DNA from 4 places in the Clostridium kluyveri DSM 555 genome. Region 2 is predicted to be linked to each of the others. Evidence: riboswitches for the same ligand, from Rfam matches in the RefSeq annotation. Region 2 holds a riboswitch; each other region holds the start of a gene.
The links. Region 2 has a riboswitch for S-adenosylmethionine ahead of CKL_RS10680 (O-acetylhomoserine aminocarboxypropyltransferase/cysteine synthase family protein). Riboswitches for the same ligand answer to the same signal wherever they lie in the genome.
Positions count from the first base shown of each region.

Region 1: linked by a shared signal. The riboswitch ahead of CKL_RS06435 (DUF2325 domain-containing protein) and the one ahead of CKL_RS10680 (O-acetylhomoserine aminocarboxypropyltransferase/cysteine synthase family protein) in region 2 are both predicted to bind S-adenosylmethionine.
Region 3: linked by a shared signal. The riboswitch ahead of metK (methionine adenosyltransferase) and the one ahead of CKL_RS10680 (O-acetylhomoserine aminocarboxypropyltransferase/cysteine synthase family protein) in region 2 are both predicted to bind S-adenosylmethionine.
Region 4: linked by a shared signal. The riboswitch ahead of CKL_RS04795 (O-acetylhomoserine aminocarboxypropyltransferase/cysteine synthase family protein) and the one ahead of CKL_RS10680 (O-acetylhomoserine aminocarboxypropyltransferase/cysteine synthase family protein) in region 2 are both predicted to bind S-adenosylmethionine.

Region 1 covers NC_009706.1:1,340,858-1,343,064, forward strand. The annotation lists gene CKL_RS06425 (histidinol phosphate phosphatase) at 1-415, shown strand, start outside; gene CKL_RS06430 (DUF3788 domain-containing protein) at 498-905, opposite strand; gene CKL_RS06435 (DUF2325 domain-containing protein) at 1,004-1,288, opposite strand; SAM riboswitch class I at 1,421-1,531, opposite strand; gene CKL_RS06440 (metallophosphoesterase) at 1,639-2,207, opposite strand, start outside.
Region 2 covers NC_009706.1:2,219,140-2,221,346, forward strand. The annotation lists gene CKL_RS10680 (O-acetylhomoserine aminocarboxypropyltransferase/cysteine synthase family protein) at 1-898, opposite strand, end outside; SAM riboswitch class I at 1,096-1,203, opposite strand; gene CKL_RS10685 (Ig-like domain-containing protein) at 1,474-2,207, opposite strand, start outside.
Region 3 covers NC_009706.1:1,714,995-1,717,201, forward strand. The annotation lists gene metK (methionine adenosyltransferase) at 1-1,073, opposite strand, end outside; SAM riboswitch class I at 1,215-1,328, opposite strand; gene CKL_RS08030 (CAP domain-containing protein) at 1,934-2,207, shown strand, end outside.
Region 4 covers NC_009706.1:981,399-983,605, reverse strand. The annotation lists gene CKL_RS04800 (homocysteine S-methyltransferase family protein) at 1-851, opposite strand, end outside; SAM riboswitch class I at 1,109-1,219, shown strand; gene CKL_RS04795 (O-acetylhomoserine aminocarboxypropyltransferase/cysteine synthase family protein) at 1,376-2,207, shown strand, end outside.

The DNA of each region.
Region 1 (2,207 bases), 880 kb from region 2:
AGCCTATGCTAAGTATTTTGAAGTTATACTGGGTAATTTGGATAAATTTCAATTTATAGATAGTCTAGGGCATATTGATTATATAGCAAGATATGCTAAGTTTGAAGATAAGGAAATATACTACGGGGAATTTTCTGATATAATAGATGAAATATTAAATAAGGTGATAAAAGAAGGCAAGTGTCTGGAGTTAAATACACGAAGACTTGATAAGAACATATCAGTAAAGAATATGATAAACATCTATAAAAGATATAACCAGCTGGGTGGAAAATATATAACTATAGGTTCCGATGCCCACCAAATTGAAGCTATAGGAAGTAATTTCATGGCGGCAAGAGAAATTTCGCAGTTCTGTAATTTAAAAATAGTGTATTTTAAAAATAGATTGATGGAATATGATAAAGGTTTTTAGTACATAGAGTTTTATCTGCATAAAATAATAAATGTGTGCAATTAAAACATGTAATGAACTCATGGATATATGCATATATATTTTAAGAAACTTTCTTTTTAATGGAATTCATTTTTATAGCTATAATGGATTTTATATCCTCTAGATTTTTATTGCTTAAGATTCTATAGGAATATTGATTTTTCCATGCATCTTTATCTTCTAAAGATAAACTATCCAACTTATTGTATAGCTTATTTAATTGATTTTCACCAATTTGAATAATTACAGTAAACGCACCCTTTTCAAAGAAAACATAACATATATGTTTATTTTTATGGCAATATTTATAACACCATCCATGGTCACTTCCAAAACGAAATTTAAGTCTGATTGATAGTTCATAAGAATCAATCATAAATTGGTGTAGTTTTTCAAGATATAAAATACTTTCCTTTCCAATAGTTTCATATATATCATTTAATGATGGAATTATTTGTTTGTTAAGCATCCGTTCGTACACTTTAGCTTCACTCCTTATTATAAAATTAATCCACGAGTTTTAGATTAAAAGAACTTTAGGAATATTCTTTTAGTTTTACTTAACCTTTAATCAATAAATATGTTTTTTATGTTTTCTTCAATACATATCCATGAACGTTTTGAAAACATAATTAAAGTATGATTTTTTTTAGATTGTTTTTTTATTATCTCAGTCATACTGTGTCCTATAAAATCTGTAAGTACTAATACTACATCCGTATTTTTAGGGATTTCTATTTTCTTATCCCCTTTTTTTCTACCTGTAATGTGATTAACTTTATTAATTCCACATTTGTTCAGCTTATTTTTAATATTATCAAGTCTGTCCCCTCCTACAATTAAAATATTCATAAAAATCTCTCCTTCTTATAATATATAGATTAAAAGTATTTATAAACTTCTTTCCTATTCCAAATAGTTTAAGAAAAATTAAAAATAAAAACTCTTCTTGTAAGATAAGTCACAAGAAGAGTTCCTTCATGCTTCTCATCTTTCAGGTTTTATACCTGCTGGAATTAGCACCGTTGAATGATGAAAAATCATTCAGGTTGCTGGGCATCATAGGGCCAGTCCCTTCGCCACTCTGGATAAGAAGTTCCGTATTCAATTGAAAAAATGATAACAGATATATATACTGTTTGTCAATAGAAAAATAAATATTTTTATATTTTTTTAAATTTAAAGGAGATTAAAATATACCTCTACAAATCCTGCTGTGATACCAGTGTAATAACAACTAATTGGGGGCGATTATTGATTCGGACAGGAAAGAGGCTGTTTCCAAGGCCTCGGCTGACCACCATTTTAGTTTGGTTCTTTTCATATAGGCCCTCAGAATATTTGGGGAAGAAGCCTTGATTTGGTGCAAAAAGTCCCCCGACAAGGGGTAAACGTATCTGTCCCCCATGAGCATGACCACTTAAAACCAAATCAATTCTATTATCTGCATACACGTGAAACAATTCTGGTCTATGTGATAACAAGATTGTGTAGTGGCTGCTCTCATTTTTCATAGTCTTCAATTTTGCATCAATTATGGCTGCATTTCTTCCAGATAAATTGTAGTTTGTTGTAAAGGATGGATCATCTAATCCTAACAACCGAATAGAATCTACACCCCATTTGATTGTAGTACCTTTATTATTTAATGTGATAACTCCGGTTTCTGCCATGTGTTTTTTCAATTTTTCGTATTGGTGGATTCTTGATTCATGATTGCCTGTAACATAATATATCGGGGCTATATCCACAGCACCATTGATAAAATCCA
Region 2 (2,207 bases):
TTCTTAAATGTAATGTTTCCAATCCCATATTTGTTAAAAATGCATTAAATGGAGCTGGCGCGGCACCAAATTCTTCAACTAAATTGGTTCTTAATTTTCCTGAGAAAGCACGTTTTCCGAATTCATTGACAAATATCACGTTGTAGGGACCAGTAGGAGTAGTATAATCCGGAAATTTTCCATTTGCCCAATTAAAGTTTCCTCCATCAATAATTATCCCTCCAAGGGACACTGCATGACCATCTGAGTATTTAGTAGTAGAATGAACCACTATATTTGCTCCATACTCAAAGGGATTTATAAGATAAGGTGTTGCTATAGTGTTATCAACGATAAACGGTATATCTAATTTTTTTGCCACAGAAGAAAATTTATCAAAATCCAATACATTAAGTCCTGGATTTCCTATGGTTTCCCCAAATATCAGTTTAGTATTTTCTGTTGCTGCCTCTAAAATCTCTTCTTCAGAAGCTGTGGGGTCTACAAAGGATACATTAATTCCTAATTTAGGTATAATTGTGTTAAAAAGGTTGTATGTGCCTCCATATAGGTTTGAATTTGCAATAATTTGATCTCCTGAATTTGCAATATTTATTATGGAATAGACCACTGCTGATTGTCCCGATGCAGTGGCAATTGCTTCAACACCGCCTTGTAATTCTACATATTTTTTTTCAAGTGCTGTCACCGTTGGATTTCCTACTCTTGTGTACAGATATCCTCCCTGTTTATTTAATGCTGTTACATCTGCACTCACTGCCGCTACATTTGCCACTTCATCAAAAGTGTCATATTTATATGATGTACTTTGAACTATTGAAGCTACCCTTGGATCACCTGACTTAGGCGAATATCCTCCTTGTACTGCTCTTGTTCCTATTTTAAATTTTTCACTCATGAAAATCTCCTCTTTTCTAAATTTAGATATACTTTCATAAAGTACTATATATAATAAAGAAGAGGCCAAATTCTAAATATCATAGAGATTACACTTAAAAAACTCTATGATAAATAAAATTTGACCTCCAGTTTGTCTAGCCAATCAAATAAAAAAACTTTCTACAGAGAAACTATAGAAAGTTATATTAACTGTTTCTCTCATCTTTCAGGTTTAACCTGCTGGAATTAGCACCATTGAATATATAAAAATATTCAGGTTGCCGAGTATCATAGGACCAGTCCCTCCACTACTCTTGATAAGAAATTTTCTTTTGAACTTTAATCATTAACTTTTAAATTTGTAGTTAATAATATACTTTTTTAATCATTTTGTCAATAGTAAATTAGAACATATCAAGTGATTCTTAGGTTTAGGTGGAGTTTGCTGTAGAGAACTGCTTATCTCCATCTAAACCTTAGAAGAACTTATCCAGGCGCGTAGCAGTGTTTATCTCCCACTTTGAAGAAGATGGGAGTATTAGCAATTCTAGCGTTCGGATAAAGAGACAGGATAGTAATTCCTGTCTCACATGTTTAACTATTCAACTTATCCCCTTCACTGATTAAAAAATCCTGGCATGTACTGCCTAACTCATCAAAGGACCATAATCCAGTAGAATTGAATTTATACCCAGCATAAGTTTCATAGTCATTGTAGTCCACATTATAGGTTTGTATTAAAGGATATATAGGCTTGTCTAGACCATAGTATTGGTAATCCTGAATCATTTTATCCATACATGCAGTGACCGACCATTTCATTTCTCCCCAGTAACACTGCGGAGCAGCAAAATCGCAATATTTATTGAAAACTGAATAAGGTATATCCTGGTGATAACTTGCTATTGGAAAAGTAGTATAGCCAATAATAGCATTAGGACATTTACTCCTTACAATCTGGCATATTTCTTCTGCTTGTTCTGTCTTACCTGACACCGCATCTTCAGGATCAAAAACATAATAATCGCTATTATTAAGGGCATCTACTATTATATTAGCTTCTCCTTCAACGTCATCAAAATGGTTATATCCCCAGGTACCTACTTTAAATCCTGCTTCTTTAAAATTATTGACATACTTTAAAAAATCCTCTCTAAAATTCATGCCTCCGCCAGAAGCCCTTTCCCCTTCATTATACTTAATACAAACATTAGCTATTCCCAATGATTTTAATTTGGATATTAAATTATCTATACCTCCATATGCATCCACTTCATTTTGAAGCTGCCATATCCATGCAGATGTAGAAGTGACACTTGATGGAGCAG
Region 3 (2,207 bases), 500 kb from region 2:
CTCCTTAAATTAAGTTCTTTTATAATAGCAGCGGGCCTTAAATCAAATACTTCATTTATAATTTCCACTATTTGATCATCGCTTATTGTTTTACCTGTACCAAAAGTATCTACACTTACAGATACAGGTGAGGCAACACCTATGGCATAAGCTATTTCTATTTCAATTTTATCTGCTATACCTGCTGCCACTAAATTCTTAGCTACCCATCTAGCAGCATATGCTCCTGACCTATCTACCTTTGTAGGATCCTTTCCTGAAAATGCTCCACCGCCATGTCTGCCATATCCTCCATAACTATCAACTATTATTTTTCTTCCTGTAAGTCCGGAATCTGCTTCCGGTCCCCCTTTTACAAATCGTCCCGTAGGATTAATCAAATATTTTGTATGGGAATCTAAAAGCCCACTTGGTATTGCTGCTTTTATAACTTTATCTATTATATCTTTTTCAATTTCATCATAACTTACATTATCTTCATGCTGGGAAGATACAAGTACAGTATCTATTCTAACAGGTTTTCCTTTTTCATACTCTACCGTAACCTGGGTCTTTCCATCAGGTCCTAAATACGGAATTATATTATTTTTTCTCACCTCTGAAAGCTTTTTTGCAAGCTTATGAGCTAATACTATAGGAAGAGGTAAATATTCAGGAGTTTCATTAGTTGCAAATCCAAACACTATTCCCTGATCTCCCGCTCCAATTGCCTCAATATTATCTTTTTCACCATTTCTAGATTCTAGAGAATCATTTACTCCAAGTGCAATATCTGAAGACTGTTCATCTATAGATGTTATTATGGCACAACTAGCTGCATCAAATCCAAATTTTGAATTACTATATCCAATATCACTTATGGTTTTTCTCACTATCTTGGGTATATCTATATAGGCTCTGGTTGATATCTCCCCCACTAAAATTACAATTCCAGTATTAACAACTGTTTCACAAGCAACTCTGCCATTCTCATCTTTTTCAATAATGGCATCTAATATGGCATCTGATATTTGATCGCAAATTTTATCTGGATGTCCTTCTGTAACGGATTCTGATGTAAATAATCTACTCATTTTTATTACCTCCAATTCATTACTCAATATAAAATAGCGAGTCAATTCTATATATTTTTCATTATCTTATGGGGTTTTAGGTTTACCGTTAAAATAAAAAACTTCCTTGAAGAAACTTCAGGAAGTTTTTATCCTAATCGTCTCTTATCTATCAGGCTTTTCATATTAATACCTGCTGGAATTAGCACCATGAAATAAAAATCTTCTGGTTGCCGGACATCATAGGGCCAGTCCCTCCGTCTCTCTTGATAAGAAATCTATATTTAATTAACTCATTTTTGATTTAAATACACTATAAAGCTTTTGAAATATTTTGTCAATATATTTTATTATAGATAATATATTTTGAATATTCCGATATATGAATATTCTTCCAAAAATATTCATAGAAATTAAATTTTATAGATTAATTATAATTTATAAATAAAATATAAAATTCTATATATATTTTTTTCAAAATATTCATATTAAATTGATATGTTTTAACTTACCATTTACTACTACTTAATCATGAATACACCTACTTAAATTTCACACTTTGATTATATTGTAAAAAATCTTATAACAAGGCTAATTCTACAAAAAGACTTTTCATTGGGGCATTATTAAAATATTACCTGTTATATGCATTAAAGGAAAAAATTATTGATTTTTATTCATATATATAGATGTATATAAAAAATATTACTTTAGTACCATAATATTCTGATAATTTTTAAAAATGTTTGTAATTCATTTATAAAATAGAATTAATTTATTCATATTTATTATTTATACTCTAAGATAAGTTTTTAATAAATATGTAAAAACTTAATATGAAATTTAATATGATTTCATAAAAATTTTAGGGGGTTTACTTTATGAATAAAAAAATCAAATTGTTAATTGCGTCACTAATTATTGCATCAGGCATACCAGCTGTTATTCCTACTATAGCAAAAGCAGCATCAAACACTTGCAGTAATCCAGTAGTACAACAAGTTTCATTGAAATGTAATTTAAGTAACTATTCTAATATTAAGAATTGTCTTAAAAATTGTACAGTTGTCACTTCAAAAAATGCTTGTAAAAATAATAATTCTACTACTAAACCGACAACAAACAACAATGAAACCAGTACTACTAAACCAACAG
Region 4 (2,207 bases), 1.2 Mb from region 2:
TCCTTTCTACACATTCTTATAAATTCTGGAGTAGTACCACAGCATCCTCCTAAGACTCTGATCCCTTTTTGAGCCATGGTTAATACATTCTCTGCAAAATCTTCAGGGGATATATCATAAATTGTATTTTCCCCATCATACCTTGGAAGTCCTGCGTTAGGCTGCACCATAACCGGTATAGAAGAATATTTCAAAATTTCTTCCACAATCCCTTGAAGCTCTTTAGGCCCTAAAGAACAGTTAACCCCAAGAACATCAACCCCTAAAGCTTCAAGTACAAATACCATAGTTTTAGCATCTGTACCCATAAGAGTTCTTCCATCTTCCTGAAATGTCATTGTACAAAATATAGGGATATTACTATTTTCCTTTGCTGCAAGGACAGCTGCTTTTGCCTCATACAAGTCAGTCATAGTTTCTATTAGAACCACATCCGCACCAGACTTTTCACCTATAACGATTTGATTCTTAAATAATTTATATGCACTTTCAAAGCTTAAATTTCCTGTAGGTTCCATAATCTTTCCAATAGGCCCTATATCAAGAGCCACCAATTTATCTCCTGCTTCTTGTTTTGCAAGTTTTACTCCAGCTGAAATCACATCTTCTATGGTGTAATCAGAAGAATCATATTTTAATTCATTAGCTCCAAAAGTGTTAGTTGTTATGATATCTGCTCCTGCATCTAAGTACTTTCTATGTATCCCACTTATTATTTCAGGATTTGTAATATTAAGTACCTCTGGTAATTCTCCTAATTTAAGTCCTGCTTTTTGAAGCATTGTTCCCATAGCTCCATCAAAAAAAATAAATCTATTATTGAATTTATCTACTAAATTTTTAAAATTCATTATGTCTCCTCTTTTCCCAAGTACTCTATACCTGATTAAACTATAACCTTATATTTATGCAATAAAACATTAATTATTTATCCATATAACTCTAAATTATGTCTTCATTCTTTTTTCATAATAAATATTTTAATATTGCTTGTCAACATTTTTACAATGTTCCACTCCCCAAAAATAAAAAATAATTATTTTTTTTGATTTTTCTATTGACAAGTATTATATATATCTGTTATCATTTTTTCAATCGAATACGGAACTTCTTATCCAGAGAGGCAGAGGGACTGGCCCTATGATGCCCGGCAACCTGAATGATTTTTTATTGTTCAACGGTGCTAATTCCAGCAGGTGTGAAACCTGGAAGATGAGAAGCATGAAGAAAATCTTCTTGTAACTTATCTTACAAGAAGATTTTTATTTTTACTTTTCTTTAGATTGTAAACAAGAAGTTTCGTGCAAGATATTAAAAACTTCAAAAATAATAAATAAAGAATATCTGATGCAAAAATATGAAGGAGGAATATATAATGAGTGAAAAAAAATTATCATTTGAAACATTACAGGTACATGCAGGTCAGGTGCCAGATCCAACTACTGGTGCCAGAGCAGTTCCGATCTATCAGACTACATCCTTTGTTTTTAAAGATGCAGATGAAGCTGCAGACTTTTTCCAATTGAAGAAACCAGGAAACGTATATGCTAGAATAATGAACCCTACTGAAGATGTATTTGAACAGAGAATAGCAGCCCTTGAAGGAGGCTCTGCGGCCCTTGCTACATCATCTGGAATGGCGGCAATTTTATACTCCATACTTAATGTAGCCAATTCTGGAGATGAAATAGTATCAGTCAGCACACTGTACGGCGGAACTTATGAATTATTTAAGGTGACCTTAAAGAAACTTGGAATTAATGTAATATTTGTAGATCCAGATGACCCTGAAAATATTAGAAAAGCTATTACTCCTAAAACTAAAGCAGTTTATGGAGAGACAATAGGCAATCCAAGAATTAATATTTTAGATATAGAGGCTGTAGCAAATATTGCTCATGAGAATAAGATACCTCTTATTTTAGATAATACATTTGGAACACCATACCTCGTAAGACCAATAGAATACGGTGCAGATGTAGTTATTCATTCTGCGACCAAATTTATTGGAGGACATGGAGCTGCAGTTGGTGGAGTTATAGTTGATGGTGGTAAATTTGACTGGGCAGCAAGTGGCAAATTTCCTGATTTCACCACACCTGATGAAAGTTATGGTGGACTTATATATTCTGACTTAGGTGCTGTAGCTTTTGCAACAAAAGCAAGAGTTCAACTTTTGAGAAATACAGGTGCTACAATTAGTCCTC